2 regions of the Acetoanaerobium noterae genome follow, and region 1 is predicted to be linked to the other one. Evidence: predicted binding sites of a transcription regulator. Region 1 holds the regulator's gene; the other holds the start of a gene.
What was found. Region 1 encodes HrcA, which represses chaperone genes, less so after heat shock. Its sites were predicted from a motif close to TTAGCACTCNNNNNNNNNGAGTGCTAA; they were not measured.
Positions count from the first base shown of each region.

Region 2: the regulator HrcA is predicted to act here: its motif matches at 6,185-6,211, upstream of htpG (molecular chaperone HtpG).

Region 1 is NZ_FUYN01000001.1:338,050-349,451, forward strand. It holds gene B5X47_RS01690 (16S rRNA (uracil(1498)-N(3))-methyltransferase) at 26-772, opposite strand; gene prmA (50S ribosomal protein L11 methyltransferase) at 783-1,721, opposite strand; gene dnaJ (molecular chaperone DnaJ) at 1,761-2,909, opposite strand; gene dnaK (molecular chaperone DnaK) at 3,037-4,875, opposite strand; gene grpE (nucleotide exchange factor GrpE) at 4,949-5,548, opposite strand; gene hrcA (heat-inducible transcriptional repressor HrcA) at 5,584-6,630, opposite strand; gene hemW (radical SAM family heme chaperone HemW) at 6,862-8,022, shown strand; gene B5X47_RS01725 (cytochrome c biogenesis CcdA family protein) at 8,165-8,863, opposite strand; gene B5X47_RS01730 (thioredoxin family protein) at 8,863-9,333, opposite strand; gene nadC (carboxylating nicotinate-nucleotide diphosphorylase) at 9,570-10,400, opposite strand; gene B5X47_RS01740 (L-aspartate oxidase) at 10,381-11,402, opposite strand, start outside.
Region 2 is NZ_FUYN01000001.1:575,159-586,560, forward strand. It holds gene clpB (ATP-dependent chaperone ClpB) at 1-335, opposite strand, end outside; gene B5X47_RS02905 (pseudouridine-5'-phosphate glycosidase) at 366-1,280, opposite strand; gene B5X47_RS02910 (PfkB family carbohydrate kinase) at 1,296-2,402, opposite strand; gene B5X47_RS02915 (MgtC/SapB family protein) at 2,759-3,442, shown strand; gene B5X47_RS02920 (TraX family protein) at 3,452-4,186, shown strand; gene htpG (molecular chaperone HtpG) at 4,253-6,133, opposite strand; gene B5X47_RS02930 (ATP-binding protein) at 6,310-7,002, opposite strand; gene zupT (zinc transporter ZupT) at 7,113-8,015, opposite strand; gene B5X47_RS02940 (2-thiouracil desulfurase family protein) at 8,041-8,958, opposite strand; gene B5X47_RS02945 (RrF2 family transcriptional regulator) at 9,072-9,458, opposite strand; gene B5X47_RS02950 (acetate uptake transporter) at 9,660-10,277, opposite strand; gene B5X47_RS02955 (PTS sugar transporter subunit IIC) at 10,392-11,393, opposite strand.

The DNA of each region.
Region 1 (11,402 bases):
CTTTTTATAACCAGTTAGATTCTTACTATGTTTGTATATTTTCAGCTTCATATGCTATTATAGCACTAGCAACCACTGCTGCTGTTTCTGTTCTAAGTATTCTAGCACCTAAAGTCAGCACCTTACATCCATTTGATTCTAGTAATTCTATTTCCTCAGGAGTTATTCCACCTTCAGGGCCTACTATTACTCCAATACTTTCTATGTCTGATAAAGCTAGTGAAGCAAAGTAAGATTTTAAATTATTTTCTTCTTCACACTCATAGAAAACAATATTTATGGTATTGCTTTTTAATTCTTTGACGAGTTCTTTAAAAGTCATCGGACTTTCTATCTTAGGTATGTGATTTCTTTTGCTTTGCTTGGCGGCCTCATAAATAATTCTTTGAAGCCTTGCAATTTTTTTATCTTCTTTTTCTTCTTTTATGGAGCTAACGCAGCGCTTAAATTCAACAGGGGTAATAGAATATACTCCTATTTCCGTTAGCTTTTGAGCGATTAAATCCAGTTTTTGACCCTTAGGAACTCCTTGATATACTTTAATCTGAACTCCTAGTTCTCTTTTTATTGCCACTTCTTCAATCACCTTATACTCAACACTGTCTTTTGAAATGGCAATAATTTCGCATAGATATTCCTTTTCGTTAGAATCTACAACCTCTATTTTGTCATTTACTCTAAGCCTTAATACTTTCGATATATGCTTTACATCCTCTTGATTCTCTATGAAAGTTGATTGGGATATTTCCTGTCTTATAAAAAATCTATCCATTTTAAATCACCTATAAAGTCTTAGCTGTGATGCATGCCCACTCGCCTTGAGTATTAACTTCCAATATTTCAAAGCCTTTATCCTCTATTGCTTTTTTAACTTCTTCGAGTCTTGGCATTATTATCCCTGATGAAATAAAAAGTCCATCTTCCTTCATGTAGTTAGCAACCTCATCAGCAAGCTTAATAACTATATCAGCAATTATATTTGCAACTACGATATCTGCTTTTTCAGTTACAACGTCCATAAGATTTCCATGTCTTATTTCTACAAAGCCAAGTAGATTATTCTGCTCTATATTTTCTTTTGACACCTTTACAGCTACTGGATCTAAATCTACGCCTAAGACTCTGTCTGCTCCGAGTTTAGCTGCAGCTATAGATAAAATTCCACTTCCGCAGCCTATATCTAGCACGCTACAATTTGAATCTATATGTCTTTCTAAAGCCTGGATGCACATATTCGTTGTTTCATGTGTACCTGTTCCAAAAGCCATTCCTGGATCAAGCTCAATAACTAACTCATTTAGCTTTGCATTGTATTCTTCCCATGTAGGCTTAATTACTATCTTATCCGATACCTTGACAGGCTTATAATATTGTTTCCAAGCATTTTCCCAGTCCTGCTGATTCACTTCTTCAAGCTCAACAATTCCATCGCCTATATTTATCCCAAAGCTAGGAAGATTATTAACGCTCTCTCTAATTGATTCTATTTTTGCCAGAACATTTTCTTCTTCAGAAAGATAAGCCTTAACTATAGCTCCTTCATAACCATTAAAAAATACTTCTTCTTCAATATAGTCCCAAGAAAGCTCATCTTTTTGCTGATATAAAAAATCATTAGGATCTTCTATTACAACACCTTGTGCGCCTATTTCATAAAAAATATTTGCAACTGCTTCAACAGCTTCTGTTGTAGTTTTTACTTTTATTTCAGTCCATTTCATTGTTTTCCTCCTGAGAAAAGTCTGGCATAATTAAAAAAATTACTTAAAAATATCTCTCACTTTATCAAAAAAATTTCTGCTTTGCTCATTAACCTCTGTTCCAGTTTCTTTAGCAAAGTCTCTCAGTAAATCTTTTTGTTTTTCTGATAATTTCTTAGGAACTTCAACAGATACCTTAACTAGCTGGTCTCCTCTTTGAGTGCTTCTTAGATGTGGGATCCCCTTGCCTCTAAGCCTAAATACCGTTCCTGACTGAGTTCCTTCAGGTATTTTATATTTTACTTTGCCATCTAAAGTCGGTACTTCTACTTCATCGCCTAGTGCTGCCTGCACAAATGTTATCGGCATTTCAAGATAAACATTGTAGCCGTCTCTTTCAAAAAGCTTATGAGGGATTACATTTATGATTATATATAAATCTCCCCTAGGACCACCCTTGTAGCCTAGTTGTCCCTCTCCAGACATTTTAATAGTTGCACCATCATCTACACCTGCTGGAATTTTAACATTGATTTTCTTAGCTTTTTTGACTCTTCCTTGACCGTAGCAGGTTTCACATTTATGTTCTATAATGGTACCTGCTCCTTGACAGTTAGGACATGGAGCTACGTTAATCATATTGCCAAAAGGAGTTCTTGTAGTTTGTCTTACCTCTCCTGTTCCATTACAAGTAGGACAAGTAGTAGTACTCGTTCCTGGCTTTGCTCCACTTCCATGACAGGTGTCACACTCTTCTTCTCTTTGAAGTGATATTTCTCTTTCTATTCCAAATGCAGCTTCCTCAAACTTTAGCTCCATTCTTAGTCTCATATCAGCGCCTTTTCTTGGTCCTGTCTTTCTAGAGCTTCTTCCTGCACCACCAAAGCCTCCACCAAACATGTCTCCAAAAATATCTCCAAAAATATCTTCAAAGCCACCAAAGCCTTGTCCACCTGAGAAGCCTCCCTGTCCAAAGCCTCCACCTGAGAAGCCAGCATGACCAAATTGGTCATAAGTTCTTCTTTTTTGAGGGTCTGAAAGAACTTCGTATGCCTCATTTACTTCTTTAAAATGCTCTTCTGAATCTTTATCCCCTTGGTTCTTATCAGGGTGATATTTCATTGCCATTTTTCTATATGCTTTTTTTATTTCTTGTTCTGAAGCATCTTTTGAGATACCAAGCACCTCATAATAATCACGCTTTTCCACACTTTCACCGCCTATTAATCACTGATTTATAGTTATAGTTTCGACTATTTTATATTTAAGCTACAAAATTATAGCTTGCAATATTGCAAGCTATAATTTCTTTTGTCTGCTATTTAGTCTAATCTTTTTATTTGTCTTCGTCAACCACTTCATAATCAGCATCAACTACATCGTCCCCAGCCTGAGATTGTTGCTCTGCTCCTTGCTGAGCCTGAGCCTCTGCCTGAGCCTGCTCATACATTTTTTGTGAAATTGGATGGATTGCTTGCATTACTTTATCAATTTCTGCTCTGATTTGTTCACCTGTCGCATCAGCTTTGTCTTTCACTTCTTTTAATCCAGCAATCGCAGCTTCTACTGCTTCTTTTTCCGCTGCAGAAACTTTGTCTCCCATATCTTTTATAGTTTTTTCAGTTTGATAGATTGTAGATTCTGCTTGGTTAAGTGCTTCCATTTTTTCTTTTTTCTTTTTATCTTCTTCAGCATGCATTTCTGCTTCTTTAACTTTTTTGTTTATTTCTTCATCTGAAAGATTAGTACTTGAAGTAATAGTAATTTTTTGCTCTTTGCCTGTTCCTAAATCTTTCGCTCCAACATGAACTATACCATTTGAATCTATATCAAAAGTAACTTCAATTTGAGGAATTCCTCTTGGAGCCGCTGGTATATCCATAAGCTGGAATCTACCTAAAGTAACATTATCTGCTGCCATAGAACGCTCTCCTTGAAGAACGTGTATATCTACTGCAGTTTGATTGTCTGCTGCTGTAGAAAATACTTGAGATTTTTTTGTAGGAATAGTTGTATTTCTTTCAATTATTTTAGTAAATACTCCACCTAAAGTCTCTATCCCTAGTGATAAAGGTGTTACATCAAGTAATAAAACATCTTTAACATCTCCAGCAAGTACTCCAGCTTGAATAGCCGCGCCTATTGCCACACACTCGTCAGGATTAATTCCTTTATGAGGCTCTTTTCCAGTAAATTTCTTAATTGCTTCTTGAACAGCTGGAATTCTAGTCGATCCTCCAACTAAGATTACTTTATCAATTTCTGATATAGATAAGCCTGAGTCAGCAAGAGCTTTTCTAGTTGGCTCCATAGTTTTTTCTACTAAGAATGCTGTAAGCTCTTCAAATTTAGCTCTAGTGATGTCCATATTAAGGTGCTTAGGTCCTTCTGCAGTTGCTGTGATAAACGGAAGATTTACATTTGTGTTTAAAGTAGATGAAAGCTCTTTTTTAGCTTTTTCTGCAGCATCCTTAAGTCTTTGATGGCTCATTTTATCTTGTCTTAAATCAACACCTTCAGTCTTTTTAAATTCATCTGCTATATAGTTTACTAAAACTTCATCAAAATCGTCTCCACCTAGTTGATTGTTTCCGCTAGTCGATAAAACTTCAAAGGTTCCATCTCCGATTTCTAGAATAGATACGTCAAATGTTCCTCCACCAAGGTCAAATACTAGTATTTTTTCTTCATGGTCAGTTTTATCAAGTCCATAAGCTAGTGAAGCAGCTGTAGGCTCGTTAATAATTCTTTTGACATTAAGTCCTGCTATTTTTCCGGCATCCTTAGTAGCTTGTCTTTGTGCATCTGTAAAGTATGCTGGAACAGTAATTACTGCTTCAGTTACAGTATCTCCTAGATATGCCTCAGCATCTGATTTTAATTTTTGAAGAATAATCGCTGAAATCTCTTGTGGAGAGTAGTCTTTTCCATCTATTGTAACCTTATGGTCTCTTCCCATTTCTCTTTTGATAGATGCAATAGTTCTATCTGGATTTGTAACAGCTTGTCTTTTAGCTGGCTCTCCAACTATTCTTTCTCCATCCTTTGAAAAAGCAACCACAGATGGAGTCGTACGCATTCCCTCAGCATTTGGAATTACAACTGGTTCTCCACCTTCCATAACTGATACACATGAGTTTGTTGTTCCTAAATCTATACCTATTGTTTTTGCCATTATTATTTCCTCCTCAATATATTTCGTAAATTTTTATCGCTATTACTGATTTAACAAAGTATTTTTATAGCTTCTATTTACTAACCTTTACCATTGATGGTCTTATTACCTTATCCTTTAGCTTATATCCTTTTTGAAGCACATCGATTACCTTGTCAGGTTCATCTGCTTCTTCCTGGATTACTGCATGATGGAAATTAGGATCAAAATCTTGGTTCAAAGCATCAATCTCTTCTAAACCAAATTTATAAAGAGTATCCATAAGCTGCTTTAGTATTAATTCTACACCTTTAAAAAAAGCTGTTTCTGAATTTTCTTTTTCACTTTGTAAAGCACGCTCGAAATTATCTACAATTGTAAGCATCTCAGTTACTATTTTTTCATTTGCAAATACTGTTAGCTCACTTTTTTCTTTTTCAACTCTTTTTTTGTAGTTCATAAAATCTGCCTGAGTTCTTTGGGCAAGTGCTTTCATTTCTTCAATTTCTTGCTGAAGTTTTTCTATTTGAGCTGTTTCAGCCGATTCTTCTTCATTTATCAAGTCTTCTTGTTCATCAACCTCTCTGATATCATCCTGAGTCATTTCCTGCTCCTTTTGCATTGTATTTGTATTTTCTTGTCCTTCCTCTATGGTGTCTTTATCTTCTTTTAAGACTTCGTCATTAAGTGACAATTCAAATCCTCCTTTCTTATAACCTCTATCTATATTTAAGTATTGTTCATAAGTTTATTAAGGCGTTTAGTAATATAATTCATGACAGAATAAGCTCTGTCATAATCCATCCTCTTTGGTCCGATTATTCCAAGCTTCCCGATTGTTTTTCCTTTGTATTCATACTCTGTTGTGATAATCGAGCAGCTTCCCAGTACATCATCAATCGAGTCATCGCCTATTATTATATTTACATTGCCTTTTCGTATTCCCTTTTCTTCTAGCAGGCTAGCTACTTCGTTTTTCTGCTCTAAAAGATTTAAAAAAGATTTTGCTTTGCCTATATCACTAAATTCAGGGAAATTAAAAATATTAGTAGCTCCATTTAGTAGTACATTAAAAGAAAGATTTTTATCCATGTTCGATTTCATAACCGTAAACATATCGTCAAAAATCTTATTGTACTCCTTGATTTGATGCTTAATATAATTAATAAAATTCATATCAAAGTCTTCAATTATTTTGCCTCTTATATTGTCATTTAATGTCCTTGATATGAGCTCAAGCTTCTCTTCAGAAACTGGAACACTTAATTTAAACTTGCTATTTCTCACAGTCCCATCTTCCATAACCATTATTAAAACAGCAGTCATAGAATCGATATGAACTAAATTTAATTGCTTTATCTTTTTAGATTTTTCTACTTTTTGTGAGATAGCTACAGATGTATAGTTTGTTATCTGGGTCAGCAGAGCTAAGGAATCCTCAAGTAGTTCTTGTATCTGCTCTATATTCCCAACAAGTGCTCCTTCGATTTCATCCTTTTCTTTTTTATTAAGTCCAATAACACCCATTAACTTGTCTACATACAGTCTATAAGCATCATGGGAAGGAATTCTTCCAGCTGAAGTATGAGGCTGTAATAATAATCCCATTTCTTCAAGGTCTGCCATTTCATTTCTTATAGTAGCAGCACTTACGCCTAATGTTTTATTTTTTGAAATAGTCCTAGAGCCTACGGGTTCAGCCGTCTCTATATATTCTTGAATTATAAACTGTAATATTCTAAGCTTTCTATCGCTCAACTCTAAGTTTGACGCCATACTGTCACCTCGTTTTATCAAACAAATACATCTATATTAAATAATTATTGGTTTATTTGTTAGCACTCATTATGTTCGAGTGCTAACTCTAAATATATAATAACTATTCTGTTTTGAGTTGTCAACATCTTAATATTTATTTTTCTAATATTTATTTTATTTTTTATTTGGATACTGTAGAGTATAATATATCAAGTTAAAATAAGCTTTACCAAAGAGGAGTAATAAATTATGAATTATCCAGAAAAAGAAAAATTAAGTCTATATTTTCATATTCCATTTTGTCTTAGCAAATGCTCTTATTGTGATTTTGTTTCCTTCGCAAATTCCACTGCTTTTCATGAGCCCTATATAAATGCTTTATTAAAAGAGCTACTATTGTATAAATCTACAATTGATAAAAATCAAATCTCAACTATATTCATAGGCGGTGGCACACCCACTAGCTTAAGCGACAATTTATTTGAACTTCTGATTAAAAGCATAGATGAAATACTACAGCTAAATTGCAATTCAAATAATATAGAATATACTATAGAAGCAAATCCTAAAACTATTACTTCAAAAAAAGCTATCGCCATGAAGCAATATGGTATCAATAGAGTTAGCCTTGGACTTCAGTCAGCAAATGAAATAGAGCTTAAGGTACTAAACCGAATTCATAGCTTCAAAGATCTTGAAGAATCTATAGATATTCTCAAAGCCCACGGAATTAGTAATATTAACATAGATTTGATGTATGCCATTGCAAATCAAACTATTGAATCCTTTAAAACCTCCATTCAAAAAGTATTAGCTTTAAAGCCAGATCATATATCCTGCTACTCTCTTATATTAGAAGAAGGTACTGCGCTATATAAGCTTCATAAGGAAAACAAGATAACCTTTCCAACCGAGGATGAGGATATAAACATGTATGAGTTAGCCGTAAATATGCTTACATCAGCTGGCTATGAGCATTATGAAATATCCAATTTTGCTCTTGCGGGCAGAAAGTGTAGCCACAATATAACTTACTGGAAAGTCAAGCCTTATTTGGGTTTTGGAGTTTCTTCACATTCTTTTTTCGATAACAGCAGATATTCTAATACCAGTAGCATAGAAGAATACATCGATTTACTATCAAAAAATAGTTTGCCAATAGAAAGCACAGAGCTCATTGATGATACTATGGCCTTTGAAGAATGGATATTTTTAAGGCTCCGAATGAAGGAAGGCATTAATTTTGAAGATATAAATTCAAGATTTAGCATAAATTTTTTAGCAAGTTACAAGCCCAAATTAGATAAACTCTTAAATGAAGGTCTTTTAATTTATGATGCTTCCAAAGTAAGTCTTACATTAAAAGGCTTTGAGCTTAGTAATTATGCTTTTTTAACATTATTATCTTAAACTAAAATTTTTATATTAAACAAAAAAGGAAGTGCTTTTGTAGTAACTGAGAGCAACTTCCTTTTTGTTTAATACAATACATCTTATAGTATAAAAATGAAATTATTGACTGCTATTTATCTATAGTCATATACTTAATTAACTATACTGCTAGGTAAAACACATATAATCCAGCAAATAATATAAAAACAGCCAAAATATTTTTTAAATTGTTCGCAAGCTTTATATATTTGGGCTGTGTAACAAGGCTATTTAAAGTAGATACCGAAACTCCAGCAAGAATCACAAGTATACTATTTCCTATGCTGTAAGCCATCAGCATAAAAACTCCTAGCACTGGATTTCCTCTGCTTGCTACAAAAGAAAGAATAGCTGCAAGTACAGGAGTAGCACAAGGCGAAGCTGCAAATCCACCAAATAAACCTAAGGTAAATATGCCAAACAAGCCTTTTCTCACAGGCTTTTCTTCTATACTACAAGCATTTTCCTGTTTTTTGAAATTTATAATCCCAAGTATATTCAAACTACTTCCTATCATAATAAAGGCTAGCACTAGATATATAAGCTTCCCATATCCAGAAAAAATCATTCCTACATAAGCTGTCAAAAATCCTAATGCAATAAATGTGATACTTAAACCTAAAGTAAATACCAGAGAATATAATAGCCCTTTTTTTCTATCCGATATTTTACTATTACCCATATATCCTATAACCAAAGGAATTGTTGTGAGTACACACGGACTAAAAGCTGATATGACACCCGCTAAAAAAGCTATCGGAACAGCCATATAGATATGCTCTAGCATAAATGCAGAAAACATTTGAAGTACAGCATCCATTACTGCATACCTGCTTCTTTAAGCATTTTTTCTATATCATCAAGTGTAGTTACACCTTCAGTTCTCGATTTAATTACTGCATCATTATCTAAAAACACTAAGGTAGGAACTACTCTTACATTATACGCCATCGCCAAATGAGCATTTTCCTGAAGATCTAAATTTACAACAACTACGTTTGCTTTCCCTTTAAATTTTATCTTGGCTTCTTCTATTGTAGGCTCCATATACTTACAGGCTGGGCAAGTTGAAGTTGTAAATTCTAAAAATGTAGGGTAACCATTTTCTATTGCTAAATCATAGTATTCATTTGTTGTCGTTTCATAGCTTTCCTCAGTTTGTGTAGCATTTATCTCAGATTTATCTGTTTGAGTATTTCCACTTGAATCTGAGAGATTTTTATTGAAATAAATAGCTGCCAACGCTCCTATTACAAGGACTATTACCAAAATCTTAATATTTTTGTTCATAGCTCACCTCTTATATCGTTTTTTTAGAATATATAGATATTACATTTAATTGTACCAAAAAAGTCTAAATTTGAAAAGAAGAAAGTAATTAAGTTTAAAATGAAGCTTATGAATCTAGTGTTATTATTTTACATAAAAAGTAGTAAATTAGAAAGTTTAATTAAAAAAAGTCCAGTTTAAGCTAAAATGTAAGAATTAATTTGTACATTTTAGCTTAAACTGGACTTATAATTTTTCTATATTAATTTCATCGATATATCAAGCGCTTTGACTGAATGAGTCAGCTCCCCCATCGATATATAATCAAGGCCTATGTCTTTAATTTCGTCTAGGCGCTCTAAGGTCATATTTCCTGAAGCTTCAAGCGGCACTAAACCATTGCATAAGTTTACGCACTCTCTAAGCTGATTATCATTCATATTATCAAGTAGTATTAAGTTTGGCTTAAGCATAATAGCTTCTTTTAGCTCTTCAATATTTTTAACCTCTATTTCTATAGCTGTCATTGGTCCTGACTTAGATTTTACTTTATCATAGGCATTTGTTATGCCTCCAGATGCCTTTATATGATTATCCTTAATCATTACAGCTTGCGAAAGATTGTATCTGTGGTTTACTCCACCACCAGTCCTAACAGCATATTTTTCGAGTATTCTAAGCCCTGGCGTTGTTTTTCTCGTATCTAAAAGCTTTGTATTTCCTCTAGAAAGCACGCTTACTGCCTTATTTGTTTTAGTTGAAATCCCACTAAGATGAGACAAGATATTAAGAGCAACTCTTTCGCCCATCAAAAGAGATTTTGTCCGGCCATAAAGCTCAGCTATGCATTCACCCTTTAGAACGCTTGCCCCATCTGATTTTAAAACCTTCAGCTCACCTTCATACTTAAGAAGCTCAAAAACTCTTCTTACTATATCCCACCCGCAAATTACTCCATCTTCCTTAGCCATAAACTTACCCTTACTTTTATGCTCCTCATCAAAAATCACACTACTAGCAAGGTCAATATTATTAATATCTTCCTCTAGCCACATTTTAACCAGTTGATCAATTTGAAACTCTAGCATTTTTTAATTTCTCCTTTAAAATAATATTGGATACTTCTGCTAATGATACAAGCTCATAGAAATTTTTATTATTATTTTTATATAAATTTAATTCAAACTTAAGCTCATTAATAGCTTCAATATTTTTTTCCGCATAATCAATATTAAAATTTACAAAAAAGCTATTTTGCATTATCTCTCGAACTTTATTTTTTAAGCTTTCTATTTCACTTAATTCTAAATGTTTTTTTTCATTATAGCTTAAGCCTTGTAAACCATAATTATCATGAATCCTAGCCTCTACTTTAATATTAGATTTTATGTCTGTATTTTCTAATCTGCTGTACTTGCCTTCAATAGATTTAGCCACTCTTTTTGAAAATACTAAGGCTTCTAATAACGAATTACTTGCTAATCTATTATTGCCATGAACTTCAGTACAAGCACATTCTCCAGTCGCATACAGGTTATCTACAGTTGTACTTCCAAATTCATCTACTTCAATCCCTCCCATAAAGTAATGCTGGCAGGGACTTACTGGAATAAAATCCTTTTCCATGCTTAGCTTTCTGTTTTTACAGCTTTTATATATATGTGGAAATCTATTTTCTAGGTACTCTTTAGGCTTTGCTGTTACATCTAAATATAAATAGTTTGAATTAGAATTTTTCATTTCCTTAAGCATTGATTTTGATACTACATCTCTAGGAGCTAGATCAGCCATTTCATGATATAAATGCATAAAGGCTTCTTTTTTGTTATTTCTTAAGATTCCCCCTTCTCCTCTAACCGATTCAGAAATAAGAAATCTATCCCCGCTGTTTTCATATAGTCCTGTAGGATGAAATTGAATCAAATCCATATGCTTTAGCTTTGCTCCGGCTTTACTAGCTAGAGTTATTCCATCTCCACTAGCGATAGATGCATTCGTAGTATATTTATAGAGCCTTCCTATGCCTCCAGAGGCAATCACAGTAAAATCTGATTCTATGTACATAGGCTCCTCATTTTCATCTAAAACAG
Region 2 (11,402 bases), 240 kb from region 1:
AAATGCTCCACAGATATATACTCATCTTGAAATGCTTTAGCTTCGTCTTGAGCCTTTACAAGAATTTCGTTGTATCTTCTGGATGGATATACACTGCTTACTGACTCTCCTTGAACCTTTGGAAGCTTATCTAGATGATTTCCAAGATCTATTAAAATTGCTGAAACATTCTTGCCCATCATAGTCAGTAGCTTGGATATGAGACTATCCTCGCTTGCAAGCAGTGCATAGTGCAGATGCTCTGTTTCCATCTGCTGGTGGCCAAGTCTCAAAGCCATTTCTTGTGATTGAACTATGGCTTCTTGAGACTTTTGGGTTAATTTCTCCATGTTCATTTATGTTCACCTCTTTGTTAGTTTATCAAATTAATCTAATTTAGCTAGCTCTACTGCTATTTGAGAGCCTACTCTCGCATTGTTATATACTAGCTCTATGTTTGCTGCTAAGCTATCTCCTTTTGTAGCACTCTTAAGGTAATCAAGCAAGAATGGGGTTACTTTCTTTCCTTTTATTCCACCTGCTTCAGCTTTTTCTAAAGCTTCTTCAATAGACTTATTGATAAATGCTGGCTCTAGCTCGTGCTCTTTTGGGATAGGATTTCCAATTACTACTCCACCCTTTAGCTTCATGTTCCATTTATCTGCTATAACCTTTGCCATAAGCTGTGGATTTTCTATACTATAGTCAGCTTTGTATCCACTTTCTCTAGTGTAAAAAGCTGGGAAATCTTCTGTTTGGTAGCCTAGAACAGGAACTCCTTGAGTTTCTAAATACTCTAACGTAAGTCCGATATCTAGTATAGATTTTGCTCCTGCACAGATTACTGCAACAGGTGTCTGAGCTAGCTCCATAAGGTCTGCTGAGATATCAAAGGTATCTGTAGCGCCTCTATGCACTCCGCCTATTCCTCCTGTAACAAATACCTTTATTCCTGCCATGTGAGCAATTATCATAGTAGATGCTACTGTAGTTGCTCCATTCATTTTGTTTGCTGTGATATAAGGTAAATCTCTTCTACTTGCTTTTACTATATCTTTAGCTGTTGCAAAATATTCTAGTTCTTCTCTTGTAAGTCCTGCCTTTAGCTTACCTTTTATTATACCTATAGTGGCAGGTACTGCACCATATGATCTTACGATTTCTTCTACCTTAAGAGCGGTTTCTAGGTTCTGTGGATAAGGCATACCATGTGATATGATAGTCGATTCAAGTGCTACTACTGGTCTTTTTTCCACTATTGCTTTTTCTACCTCTGGGCTAAGTTCTAAATAATTTTTCATAATTATCCTCCGTTTTTAATATAATTTAATTTCAAATTCTATATCAGTTAGCGTTTTTTCTATTTCTGATTCTGACATTGCTGGATTGATTGTACTGTAGCTTTTCAGTGCTGTAAGTGAAGCTCCAGTCGCATAGGTGCAGGCTTTATCAAGCTGACTTCCCTTGAGATAGGAGCTGATAATTCCTGCCATAAAAGCATCTCCTGCTCCTGTTGCACTTTTTATATCCTTTGCTTTTGCCTTAAGAAAAACTTCAATTTTCTCATCACAGGCAAAAACACCTTCACTACCCATACTTATAAACACTTGCTTCAAGCCTTTTTCTAAGAATTTTTCTCCAGCTTTTCTTATATCATCTATGGTATCTGCTGGAATTCCAAGTAAGTCACTTACTTCATGTCTATTGGGCTTTATAGTGTGGATATACTTTAGTGAATCCTTTAATCTCATAGCTTTTTTACTGGATACTGGGTCTACAAATATCGGGATATCTGAAAAATTCATCCCAATATAATCTATAGTTTTTTTAGGAATGTTGGTGTCCAGTACGATTATATTGGCATTTTTTAAAAGCAGCTGATTTTCCTGAATGAAGGTCTCATCTATTAGCTCGTATATTTCCATTTGAGATATAGCAACTCGCATGTCATTTTGCTCATCCATTATAGATAAATACATCGATGTAGGATAGCTATCAGATATCAAGGAGCTTTTCATATCTATACCCATATCTTCGCTTTCTTTTATGAGCTTTTGTCCGTAAAAGTCATTGCCTACTGCAGATATGAGTCTCACTGGAATATCGAGCTTTGCTAGGTTTTCTGATATGTTCCTACCTACTCCACCGAGCGATGTTTCAATCTTTCCTGGGTTTGAATCGTATAGCTTTAAGCTTTCATTTGGAAATCCTTGAAGATCTATGTTTGAGCCTCCAATTACAGTGACTTTTTTTTCTTCGCTCACTATATAGCCTTTTCCCATAATATAGCCCTTTTTCATAAGATTCGCTATGTGCACAGCCACCGATGACCTGTTAAGCTTCAGTCTATCTGCTAGGGCTTGCTGAGCTATCATGGGTTCTTTTTTTAGTATTTCCAGTATTTCTCTTTCTCTAGAAGTCATGCCAACCTCCAATCCTTCTCCAACTTACAAAATTAAACTTTTGTTTATTAATATAACTTTTGTTTAATTATAACATTTTTGTTTATTAAACGCAATATATTATCCATAAATTTTTTCTAAATAGGATATAAGGTTTAAAAGTACTATTATATTGATTTTACATCTTATTAATACCCAATAATTAGAATTAATCAATTGCACTTAGCTATAATTTAAGATATAAATAAAAGTAACATAAATAAAAAACGCTTATTAACAGATAAATTTATAAATCATAAATAGTTTAAAAACAACTGATATCATAACTAAAGTAGTATAATGATAATTATAAAAAATTAGTACGAATGGAGGTTACTATGCCTATAGATATATTCATCCAGCGACTATTTATAGCTTTTCTCTGCGGATTAATTATAGGTTTAGAAAGACAGCTACGGCACAAGATGTCAGCAGTAGTTACAAATGTTTTAGTCTGTATGGGCTCATTTTTATTTTTATCCTTTGCCATGCATGACTCTGCAAATGAACAGGCAAGATTAGCCTCACAGGTCATATCTGGAATTGGTTTTCTTGGCGGAGGAGTTATAATCAGAGATGGCTTTAGCATTAGAGGATTAAACACTGCTGCCACACTTTGGTGCTCTGCGGCTCTTGGTCTGCTTATCAGTCAAGGATATATAAACTATGCCTTTGTAGGGACTGCTTTTATTCTAGGTGCTAATATATTTCTAAAGCCTCTTGCGATAAGAGTAGAGCATAGCAAATACGGCAATAGAGATACAGAGTTCAACTATAAAATAAAGCTTCAATGCAATGATGCTCAGGAAGAGGAAGTTATAAAAAGCTTTAGATCATCTGTTGAAAACAAAAATATTACTATTAGAGGAATAGAAAGCAGACGCTCTGATGAAACAAACCACATGAGCATCAAAATTTATATTCTTACCTTTGGTCAGAATGAAGAAGACATCTGGAAAACATTAAACTATATTCATAATAAATATGATATATATTCATATAGCTATGAATTAGAAGCCTAGGAGGATATCATGCTAAAATTCATCGCACTTGTAGTTATGCTAATCGACCATATCGGTGCTAAGTTACTCCCTCAGTTTTTTTTCCTGCGCATTATAGGAAGGTTATCTTTTCCAATATTTGCCTATATGGTTGCAACTGGGGCCAAAAGAACAAGGGATTTAGATATTTATATATCTAGAATGCTCATTTTTGCCTTTATTTCACAAATTCCATTTGTTTACTCGTCACCTTCAGTAAGCATGGCTGATATGTCACTACTTGAGCTTTCATTTAAATCATTTTTACCTGGGGTTACTTTCTTTGCAAATCCAGCAATTATAGGTCATCCAGGGCTAAATATCGGATTTACTTTTTGCTTCGCGCTTATGGCTATTAAATTTATAAACCAAGCAAAGGAATATAAAAACGACAGAAAAAATGTAGCTCTTAGTTATCTTGGAGTAGTAGCTATGATATTAGTAGCTTTCTTTTTGAGAACTGACTATATGATGTATGGAGTAGCAATGGTTCTAGTCTTTTATAACTTTTCTATTGAAGAAAAGTCCATCTACCCTAAGCTCATATACATTCTGCCTTTACTTATTAATGTTTCTACTATGATAGTTCAAAGCGCTTCCTTACTTACTGTTCCAATCATCAAGCGATTTAAGGACGTAGCTCCAAATATGCTTCCACGATGGGTATATTATGTATTTTATCCAGCTCATCTTTTAATACTTGGAATTATAATGAGACAGTTTTAATTTGCTGTATATTAAAGACCCCTGCAGATTTTGCTGGGGCCTTTGTTAATTTTGATAGTTTATAGTTTATGACATTAGCTTACAGATATTGTTCGTAAATTCTACAGGATCTGTTATGCTTAGCCCCTCAATTAATAGAGCTTGATTGTAAAGAAGATTTGTATACATTTTAAGTTTTTCTTTATCATTTTCAAAAGCTGCTTTTAAGCTTTCGAATATTTCGTGATTTATATTTAATTCTAATACCTTTTCAGCCTTTGCTCCTTCAGCATTTGGCATAGCGCTTAAGATTTTTTCCATCTCAATGCTTAGCTCTCCATCAGCAGATAGACAAACTGGATGATTTTTTAATCTTACAGACGGTCTAACATCAGTAACTTTTCCTTCTAGAGCTTCTTTCATAAATGTAAATAGGTCTTTATTTTCTTCTTTTATTTCCTCTGTTTTTTTGTTTTCTTCTTCCATATCTATTCCTAAATCCTTGCTAGATACAGACCTAAACTCTTTTTCTTTATATGACATTAGCATTTTGATTGCAAATTCATCAACCTCATCTGTAAAGTAAAGAATTTCATAGCCTTTATCAGTTAGAAGCTCAGTCTGAGGAAGCTTATCAAGTCTATCGTTTGATTCTCCTGCTGCGTAGTAGATGTATTTTTGATCTTCTTTCATACGCTCTACATACTCATCAAGAGTAACCATCTTCTTTTCAGTAGAAGAGTAGAACATAAGCAAATCTTGAAGTACTTCTTTTTCCATTCCATAGTTGCTGTAGATTCCATATTTTAATTGTCTTCCAAAGTTTTTGAAAAACTCTTCATAGTTTTCTCTGTCATTTTTAAGTAGGCTAAGTAGCTCACTTTTTACTTTATCTTTGATTTTCTTAGCTATTAGCTTAAGCTGTCTATCATGCTGTAAAAGCTCTCTAGAGATATTTAGAGATAAATCCTCTGAATCCACCATGCCTTTTACAAAGCTGAAATAATCTGGAAGCAGGTCAGAGCATTTGTTCATTATCATTACTCCACTAGAATACAGCTCCAAGCCTTTTTCATATTCCTTGGTGTAAAAATCAAATGGCATTTTTTCTGGGATATATAGTATAGCATTATATCTTACAGCTCCATCAGCACTGATATGAACGTACTTTAGAGGCTTATCAAATCCATAATGCTTTTCTGAGTAAAAGTTTTCGTAGTCTTCTTTAGTAAGCTCACTTTTATTTTTTCTCCATAGTGGCACCATGCTGTTTAGAGTCTCTTCTTCTACTACCTCTTCAAATTCTTCTTCACTGCCTTCTTTTAGCTTGCTTGTTTTCATATCCATTTTTATAGGATATCTCACAAAATCAGAATATTTCTTAACAATAGAGCGAAGTCTATATTCATTAAGATAGTCGTCATAGCTCTCATCTTCTGTATTTGGCTTGATCTGAAGAATAATTTCAGTTCCTACTTCAGCCTTATCAGCGTCTTCTATAGTGTAGCCTTCTGCTCCAGTTGATTCCCATTTGTAGCCCTTTTCTTCACCTAGAGCTTTACTAATTACAGTTACTTTGTCAGCAACCATAAACGCAGAGTAAAATCCTACTCCAAACTGGCCTATAATATCAAATCCATCTTTAATTTCATTCTCTTTTTTAAATGCAAATGAGCCACTTTTTGCTATTACTCCAAGGTTTTCCTCTAACTCATCTTTTGTCATACCAATTCCAGTATCACTTATTTTTAGGATTCTATTATCCTTATCAGCTTCGATTTTGATAAAATAGTCATCCTTTGAAAAACTGATGTTATCATCAGTAAGAGCTTTGTAGTATATCTTGTCTATAGCATCGCTAGAATTTGAAATTAACTCTCTTAAAAATATTTCTTTGTGGGTGTAAATAGAATTAATCATCAAATCAAGCAGACGTTTGGATTCCGCTTTAAATTCCTTTTTTGCCATTCATATAACTCCCTTTCATATGATATTTATATTTAAGATTTTTCGTTATAGTTAGCACTCACTTAATTCGAGTGCTAACTATAATTTACCAAAAAAAATAGATTTGTCAATAACTTAGTTCAAAAAAACAAAACCCGTTTATTAAATAAAACGGATTTTGAAATTTATTATTTGATTTATAGGATATTTCCTTCAGTAGTAATAGTAACTTCGTTATATGGTACAATTTTTTCCGACTTAAGCATAGCTTGCTTTACAGCGTAGGTCATTCCGTTACAGCAAGGCACTTCCATTTTTACTACTGTAATGCTTTTTAAATCGTTAGACTTAAATATCTCAGTTAGCTTTTCTATATAAAATTCATTGTCATCTAGCTTTGGGCAGCCTATAAGAACTACTCTATCTTTGATAAACTCTTCATGGAATTTAGAATAAGCATAAGCTGTGCAGTCGGCCGCTACTAAAAGATGTGCGTCCTTTAGGCATCCTGCTTTAGTATTCATTAGTTTAATCTGAACTGGCCAAGTTTTCAGCTGAGAGTCTCCACTTCCATGAACATTTGCAAACATCGGAGGCATATCGGCTAGGAATAAAGGCTTTTTCTCTTTTTCCTTTTCTTTTTGCTCTTTGATTTCAGCCATTCTCTTTTCTACTAGCTCTTTATTAAATGGCATAGCCTCTTTGTCCTCAAGCTTAATAGCTCCAGTAGGACATTCTGGCAAGCAGTCTCCTAGTCCATCGCAGTATTCATCTGAAATAAGCTTTGCTTTGCCATCTATCATCACTATTGCACCTTCATGGCAAGCATCTACGCATAGTCCGCATCCATTACATTTTTCTTCATCTATAGTTATTATCTTTCTAATCATAATATCCTCCTAATGGTTTTCGCTTTGAATTTCATACTCTATAAATCATATTCTAATGAATAATTCTAATATTCGCGGTAACATAGGTTACACATTAAGAGGATATTTTTTTACATGAATAACACAAGGCTGACAGCCATAACTGCCATCCCTCCGATTAATCCATATATAGAAAGGTGATGCTCTCCATACTCTCTAGCTGAAGGCAATAGCTCGTCAAATGAAATAAATACCATAATTCCAGCTACAGCTGCAAACAAAATACCAAAGGTCACATCATTAAAAAATGGTCTAAGAATCGTATAGCCAACTATAGCTCCTACTGGCTCTGAAAGCCCTGATAAAAAAGAATACATAAATGCTTTTTTCTTACTTCCAGTAGCAAAATAAATCGGCACTGACACAGCTATTCCTTCTGGAATATTGTGAATAGCTACTGCTATTGCAATTGCTATACCAAGTGAAGGATCATGGAGTGCTGATGCAAAGGTAGCAAGTCCTTCTGGAAAGTTGTGTATAGTGATTGCAAGTGCAGTGAATACACCCATTCTCATAAGCTTTTGCTTATCCTTTTCATCATATTCCTCTGCTTGTAATTCTCTGCTTGCGTTTATCTTTTCGCTTTTATCCTTGTTAGCTATTTTTTGACAATACTCTCTTACATCTTCAGGTTCATTTTGAATTTGCATATCCTCTACATTTCTAACCTCATGGGGATTTTCATGAGAAGGTATCATTTTATCTATTAGAGCTATAACTGCCATCCCACCAAAAAAACCTGCAATAGTAGTCCAGCTTCCATTTTTTTCTCCAAGAGCAGCTATGAGAGAATCCTGAGCCTTAAAAAATATTTCAATCATAGATACATAAATCATAACTCCAGCTGAAAAACCAAGTGATATAGATAAGAACTTCTTGCTAGTTGTCTTTGCAAAAAAAGCAATAGCACTTCCTATCCCAGTGGATAATCCAGCAAAAACTGTAAGTCCAAATGCTAATAAAACGTTATCCATAGATTCTTTCCTCTCTTATGTCATTTTATCTTCCTCTGTATAGTATAGGAGCTGCTCCAAAAAGCACCTCTGTACTAAATGATGTTTTTTCCATGAGCATAAGCTCATCTGCAATGTGATTCATATTTCTCATATCAGTAGGCTCCATTACATTTTCAAGCTCTACCCCTGTTTTTCTTTTAAAATACATATAGTGCTTCCAAAGTCTATTTTTGATTTTCTCTAAGCTAGAAGGCTGCCTTAATATCATCATTACTTCGTGTCTTAAGGTTTCAGCTGACTCTTTATCAAATCCTTTTGGAAGCTCGGCTAGCCTTTTTCCTATTTCTCTAGCAGTTTTTTCATCAATTTCCTGACACAAAAACTTGACTATATGCCAGAACTGAAACAAATCATCCTTACTATTTATATCTACTTCCTTTGCCCAAGCAAAAGCATAGAGTCTTCTCTTCCAGTCCCATCTTCTAACTGGACTTTGAAGGTCATTTGCAGGTATAAGGAAAAAGTCTCTGTCAAGTAGCATAGCTCCAAAAACTCCTGGTGGTTTTCCCATGCGGTTGTTTTTGAGTGTAGTTCTATATACTCCACATGATGGACTGCCTTCCATATATACAAAAGCAAAAACATTTGCTCTTTCAAGAGCTTCTATACTGGCATTGCAGCCTTTTATGAGCATATCAGTAACATCTTTGCCTTCCCTATTTTTAATTTTTGAATTTCCCTCTAGCACAGCTCTTCCACTTTCTCCTATAACTCTGATGGGACTTCTAGGAATTCCCATTCCAGATAAACTCTCTGGACACACAGGATGCCAAATAAATGAAGTCTGATCTCTTCCAAAAAGCTCTGACATATTCCAGCCTTTTTTATTATATCTCACCTTGCACCCATACATACAAGCACTTATTCCTAAATTTATTTTTTCTTTTAGAACTGTATCCATAAACTAATCCCCTCTCATACCAAACTCTAAGCCATTAATACCCAAACCTAGCTGAATTAATATAAAAAGTAAAAAAAAGCTCGAAAAGAGCTTTTTAGTTTTAAAATATGTAATTAGAATCTAGCTTTTCCTAGTTCTTCGTCTAAAAATTTTTGGATTCCTAAAAGTTTTTTATGTATAGAGCATTTATCAGCTGCATCTCTAGTACAATTTGTTTTATTTGCAAGACATCTATTTAAGTAAATATCGCCTTCGATAGCCTCTATTACTTCCTTATAAGATATTTCACCAGGCTCCTTTGTCAGAGCATAGCCCCCTGAGACTCCTCTATAAGCTTTTGTTATACCTGCCGCGTTTAGTTTTCTAAGAATTTTAAGCGCAAATCTAAGGGGTACATCCTGTTCTTTTGCAATTATTGACGCACCTACTCTGCTCTCTTCTTGATTTGCCAAGTATTGTACTATCCTAAGCGCATAATCTGACTCTTGTGTTATCTTCATACAAAACTACCCCAATCTATGCATAAATATGCATTTAAATTCATTCCTATATAACAAAATATTACAACCTAAAACTAATTCTGTCAAATACTTAGGATGTAAAATTTATACTAATTTGATAAATTTTTTAAACCTTAATTAAGTTATTGAAATTTTTGCAAAATAAATACCCAAGTCGCCTTGAGTATTTACATGCTTTAATTACTTTTTAAATATTCCAAATGGCTTTCCAAGTGGAAGGAAAACTCTTCCAAAATGGTTGTTTGCTAAATGTGCTATAGCTCCATAGAAAGCAAGTAATGAAATAATAAGCTCTGAATAAGCTGCTAGTAAATGCATTTCATGCTCCATTATTCCAAGAACTGAGCAGAACAGACCTAGGAAAAGTAAGTCGATAAAACACATAACAATGAATAAGTGCTTGTTTGTTTCAGCAGCTACAAGTGTAGCTCCCATACTAAATATAAAGTATCCTATAAATGCGACTCCTAGCTGACGAACATCTGCTTTTGCTGCCATAGCTTCTCCAAACACTCCGTTTTGAATCATCCAAGTCATAGCTACTCCTAGCCAGAAAAACCCGTAAGCTCCAAAAACTGTAGTTCCGAAAATGTTGTTCTTTTGAGCATCTTTAAATGAAGCAAAAAGCTGTGCGCAGGCTCCTAAGAAAATAGCCCATGGTATTACAAGAGCAGTTCCTTCAGTTAATCCTAGCTTTTGTGATGCTGCTACTAGAGTTACCATTGCTAGACCAAACTGACCTAATGCCGTAGGATCTGCAGTAACTACTTTGTTTTCAATAATTTGATTGTTTTGCATACTTCCCTCCAATATGTAAAAAAATATATATTCCTACATAAGTTAACAGATTCACAAACAAAAGTCAATCAAATTTGTATAATATACAACCATAATTTTTATTATATATTAATCTTACTTATTCTGTAGCAGCAGGTCATTTTCTTTGATATATCCTTTTTTTCTCATGTACATAGAAATCGCATAGCTAAGTACAGCTGGAAGTAAAAAATGAAGTAAGGCTATTCCTATAAACGCTTCATTTCCCATAACTGAATATGTTGAAAACTGACCTACTAGTCCACTGGTTCCCATACCTGCTCCAACGCTATCAGCTTTCATTTTGAAAACTGTAGTTGAAATAGGTCCTAGTAGCGCACTTGCTAATGTAGGCGGTATCCAAATAAGAGGATTTTTTATTATATTAGGTATCTGAAGCATCGATGTCCCTAATCCCTGAGAAATTAACCCACCTACTTTGTTTTCTTTATAAGACATAACTGCAAAACCAATCATCTGGCAGCAACAGCCAGTAAGCGCAGCCCCCGCTGCCAAGCCTTCTAATCCTAACGCAATAGACAGTGCCGCTGAGCTTATCGGAAGAGTTAGAATCATACCCATAAATACTGCAAGTACTATTCCCATAGGTATAGGCTGAAGCTCGGTTGCTCTATTTAGCAAAGACCCTATCGCCTTCATCATCATAGCTACAAAAGGTGCTATAAATATCCCTGCCAAGCTCCCTACTATAATAGTTATAGCTGGTACTAGCACTATGTCAACTTTTGTTTTTCCTGTAATTCTTTTTCCTATTTCTGCTCCTATAAGAGCTGCTACAAATGCCCCCATAGGCTCACCTATTCCTATAGTCGCGACTCCCTCTACGAACTTTACAGTGCCTGCTCCCATTGCTCCAGTTACAAGTGAAGCAAAAATCACAAGAGGCCCTGCACCTATGGCATGAGCTACTGCTGCTCCAATAGCTGGTCCCATCATAAACTGTGCAGTTCTACCGAATAAAGATAGCTGCTCTATAGAGCTTAAATCTCCTATTTGTTTGAGTATAAGTCCAATAATAAGCGATGAAAACAATCCTAGAGCCATTCCGTTGAGGGTTTTAATCAAATAATTTTTCACACTATACAC